DNA from 2 places in the Arthrobacter sp. HS15c genome. Region 1 is predicted to be linked to the other one. Evidence: riboswitches for the same ligand, from Rfam matches in the RefSeq annotation. Region 1 holds a riboswitch; the other holds the start of a gene.
What was found. A riboswitch is a leader RNA that binds a small molecule or an ion and turns the genes downstream of it on or off. The one in region 1 is predicted to bind cyclic di-AMP.
Positions count from the first base shown of each region.

Region 2: linked by a shared signal. The riboswitch ahead of ABV518_RS18215 (M23 family metallopeptidase) and the one ahead of ABV518_RS20630 (hypothetical protein) in region 1 are both predicted to bind cyclic di-AMP.

Region 1 is NZ_JBFOHM010000013.1:151,617-153,811, reverse strand. It holds gene ABV518_RS20630 (hypothetical protein) at 47-781, opposite strand; cyclic di-AMP (ydaO/yuaA leader) riboswitch at 1,114-1,297, opposite strand; gene ABV518_RS20625 (flotillin family protein) at 1,617-2,195, shown strand, end outside.
Region 2 is NZ_JBFOHM010000011.1:55,644-57,838, forward strand. It holds gene ABV518_RS18210 (metal-dependent transcriptional regulator) at 176-871, shown strand; cyclic di-AMP (ydaO/yuaA leader) riboswitch at 1,002-1,245, shown strand; gene ABV518_RS18215 (M23 family metallopeptidase) at 1,256-2,074, shown strand.

The DNA of each region.
Region 1 (2,195 bases):
CTGGGGCGCCACTTTGTTGACGTGTCCCACAGCGCGTTCAGGGCATTCATCTGTTCCGCCCCCATCCATAGGACGCCAGGCGGCCGCTGGCATACGAGCGGGTTTCGACTGCTTCTTCGGTGGTGCCGTCCCCTTCATCGGAAGGTGCAGAGGTACCAGTGGGCGAGGGAGCGGGTGACGCGCCGACCGGTGTCGGTGTCGGTGTGGGTGTGGTCGCCGGAGGCGTCGTCGTGGGCGCCGGTGTGGCCGCCGCCGCAGACGCTGGCGGAGCAGGTGTCGCCGATGTAATAACCGGTGGCTGCAGGATCACGGTGGGCGTCGGTGAGGGCGGAACCGCGGCGGGGGAGTCAGCCAGGATTCCGGCCAGGGTAGGAGCGTCCACCGGCATGGGGAGGTCGGCGACGGCTGGCACGGAAGAGGCAGTGGGATCCGTAGCAGCGGGCACATTATCGGTGCCTGGGGCGGCCTGTGCCGGGGCAGCGCCCGGTGTGCCCGGGGCAGTGGTGGCGCCGGGCCGGGGAGTCACGCGTCCATTAGTGCCGGTGGGCTGTGTTCCCGACGTGGCGCCGGTCGTGTCCGTTGCACCGGGAGCATCCTGGGCGGACGACTCCTTGCCGAAGAAGGGCAGCTCGGTGGCTTGGCTGGCCGTGCCGACGGCAAGCAGCACGGCAAGGGAGCCTGCGACTATGGCCATCCGATGACCAACAACACGAACCGACGCGGCTCTCTTCAGGATGGCCCGGGCGTCGGAACTGAAGGCAGCGGCTACCTGGGGGCTCATGCCTGACGCTGGCTGGCTGCCTCGGCCTACAGCTCTCCGTGGGCTTCCCGGAGCGGAACCTATGGGGGCTATTGCCGGAAGGGCTTCGGTTGCAGGAGATGCAGTTTCCGAGGGACGTCCTGGTTCCGGGGCGGGGGGTATATCGAGGGACGGGCGCCTGTCCCTGCGTCGCCGCAGCGGGGCGGACGCCGGTTCGGTGGAACCATGCCCGGGATGAGGAACGTCTGCGTCGGAACTCGTGGGGGTGAGTGGAGTGGTGATGACAGGCGCAGCAGCTGCGCGGTGTCGCCCGGCCCGAAAAGGGCGCGACTGATCAAGCGAACGGGACATGATGGTTGCCTCTCAACGCCTGCGGAGTTAGCTGTCGGGTTCGGTGGAGGTCAACCGGCCGGCACGTTAAACGTGACGGCTTCACCCCAAGGACCGCTGGGCAGCGGCCCGAAGACTGTGGGTCCCCCGTCTCTGCCTTAATGTGTTGGGAGTCCGGGATGTGGCAGAGCTCGGCGTCAGCCCGGACGCAGCCCGATCCAGATGGGCCACCCCAAGACCGTACACGAACCCGTCCGTTAAGTCACGTTTAGGTAACAGGAATGACCCGGACCGCGAGTTACCTTGTGTCCGCCTGCGATTGCGCCTGCGTGCGGGCTGACCAACCCTGGCGCCGCGGTAAGCCCGCCGAGCCTTGGAGCACCAATGGCACGTAAGGTTTGATGGAAGGCACCCGGTCCGATGGGGGACGTCGCCGGGTTGTTTCAGCAATGCCGCGTCCCCCATGGCGCCGGGGTCCAAGGATCGGCGACAACCATGGCGATCTGACACATCAATAGGGGGAACTATGACAGTAATGCTGATCGGCGGGGGCGCACTTGCCCTCCTGCTCATCGCGGGATTCATCTTCTACACTTCGAGCATCCGGTTTGCTAAGCCGAATGAGGCCATGCTCATCACCGGCAAGAGCGATCCGAACACCACCGATGAAACCTCCGATGACCAGTCCCGTGTCATCATCAACAATCGGGCGTTCGTTAACCCGATCACCGAGCGCGTGAGCCACATCTCGCTGTCATCGCGTCAGGTTGAAGTCACCATCGAAGCGATCTCCAACAACGGCATCCAGCTCAAGCTGGCCGGCGTTGCCCAGGTAAAGGTCGGCGGCGACAAGATCTCTGTCCGCAAGGCAGCCCAGCGTTTCCTTGACCAGCAGGACGCCATTGATCACTACACGCAGGAGACCCTGTCGGGTTCACTGCGTTCCATCGTGGGCACCCTGAGCGTTGACGCGATCATCAAGGACCGCGCGCAGTTTGCGGCCTCCGTCAAGGAAGAAGCCGAGCATTCGATGACCAACCAGGGTCTGGTCATCGACACGTTCCAGATCAAGTCTGTGGACGACGCCGGCGGCTACCTGAAGAAC
Region 2 (2,195 bases), on a different contig from region 1:
GCCGATTGGGCGGGAACCGGCACCGTCATAGTCCAGCCATTGAGACAAGCCTCCGGCGGCCCAGGAATTATCCGGACAAACTCAAAATAGGCTAAGCTTTTCAACGGACTACGTCGCTGTCGGTACGCGATACGGTGGGACAACGCAAGGTACTGCGCTCGAGGAGCTGAGCTGGATGACGGATCTGATCGATACCACGGAGATGTATCTTCGGACCATTTTGGAGCTTGAGGAAGAGAACATCGTTGCTCTTCGCGCACGCATCGCCGAGCGGCTCCGACACTCCGGGCCCACGGTGTCCCAAACCATCGGCCGGATGGAACGTGATGGCCTTGTGGTGGTCTCCGGAGACCGCCACCTGGAGCTGACGGAGGCAGGCCGCAAGCGGGCCACGGAAGTCATGCGCAAGCACCGGCTGGCCGAGCGCCTCCTTGCGGATGTCATCGGCTTGGACTGGGCTTACGTGCATGACGAGGCGTGCCGCTGGGAGCACGTGATGAGTGAACGCGTCGAGCGGCGCATCTACGAACTGCTGAACCACCCCACGGAATCCCCCTATGGCAATCCCATCCCCGGCCTCGCGGCCCTGGGCGGCCAGGCGTCGTCGCCCTTTACGGACGGCGTGATTAATCTCCTCGAAGCGATGAAGGGCTACGGCCCGGGCTCCAACGTGGTTGTCAGCCGGCTGGCGGAACCGATCCAGGTGGAGCCGGAGTTGCTCATCCAGCTCGACGAGGGCGGGATCCGGCCCGGCGCTGCGGTATCACTGGAGCGCGTTGGCGACTACATTTCGGTCCGGGTTGCCGGGATCGAAGGGGCGCTGGAGCTCCCGCCGGAAGTCGCCGCGCACGTATTTGTATCCGTCGCCTGACGCCTGTCCAAAAGAGGCGCCGAACCGGGGTGTTTACCCCATTCGTTGGGGTTTACGCAAAGATAACGGAATTGTTACTGTCCGGCTTAATCGCCTATAGTTAACGCCAAGCGTCGATACAAAAGCGTTACCTGATCTGGAGCCGAGCTCTGCCAGCAGATCGGGGTACGAGTCACCAACTGGCAGAGGCGGGGGAACCACAACCGGCGGTCGCAAGGCCGCCTTGGGGTGAAGTCCGTCAGCAGCAAGCCTCTTCCAGCGAAGGATCCTACGGGATATCTCTCTGCGCCGAAGCTTGCTTACGGCGGACCGGGTCTTTGAACTCTCTGACCCGAATCCGACAGCTAACTTCGCAGGCTTTCCAGAGAGGAACCGTTCTTGACCATGCAGAATTCCAGGGGCCGCCGCCGTGCGGCAGGCCCCGCAGCAGCGCCCCGCGTTGCCGCAGCAGTGGCCGCGGACAGGCCCCGGGATCCACAGCGCGATGCGCGCCGCCGCCGGGGCCCTTTCCGGCAGATCACCGATTTCGCAGCCGCCAGCGGCGTAGGCCAAAAGGCCGGCATCGCCCTAGCGGCCACCGGCCTGGTCCTCACCGTCACGGTGCCGGCCACCAGCCCCGTGCTGGCCACGCCCGACGCCGGCCAGCAGGCTTCGGCTGTTTCCGCAGCTCCACAGCCTGAAATCTCTGCCGAGGCAGCCGCAAGAATCGACTTCAGCCGCTCCTCCGTAGTCACCCAGGGTGATCCCGACGGCAAGCTCAAGCAGCTCCTGAGCGCCCAGTCGGCGGGCTCGATCACCAGGGCCGCATCCGCAGGCAGCCTGGGCGCCCCGCTGGCAAGCCTGGTCACGGCCTCCCCGTTCGGCTACCGTGTCAGCCCCATCACTGGCGGTACGGGCGACTTCCACCGCGGCCAGGACTACGTGGCCCAGTGCGGCACCTCGGTCCTGGCGGCGGCCAGCGGCACCGTGACCTTCGCCGGATGGCACCAGTACGGCGGCGGCAACCGCGTGGTGGTGGATCACGGTAACGGCCTGGAAACCACGTACAACCACCTCTCGTCGTTCAACGTCAAGGTAGGCCAGACAGTCAGCCGCGGCGACGTCGTGGCCCTCAGCGGCACCACGGGCGCCTCCACCGGCTGCCACCTCCACTTCGAGGTCCAGGTCAACGGTGAAGTCGTTGACCCCACCGGCTGGCTCTAGCCAAAATGATGGCAAACTCTCACATTCGCATGACATGCCGTGACCTGAATGTGACATTCGCTCCGAACTCCTGTACCGTCTAACTTGCGTCAACTTTTCCGAAGTTGACGTTCTTGAGTGG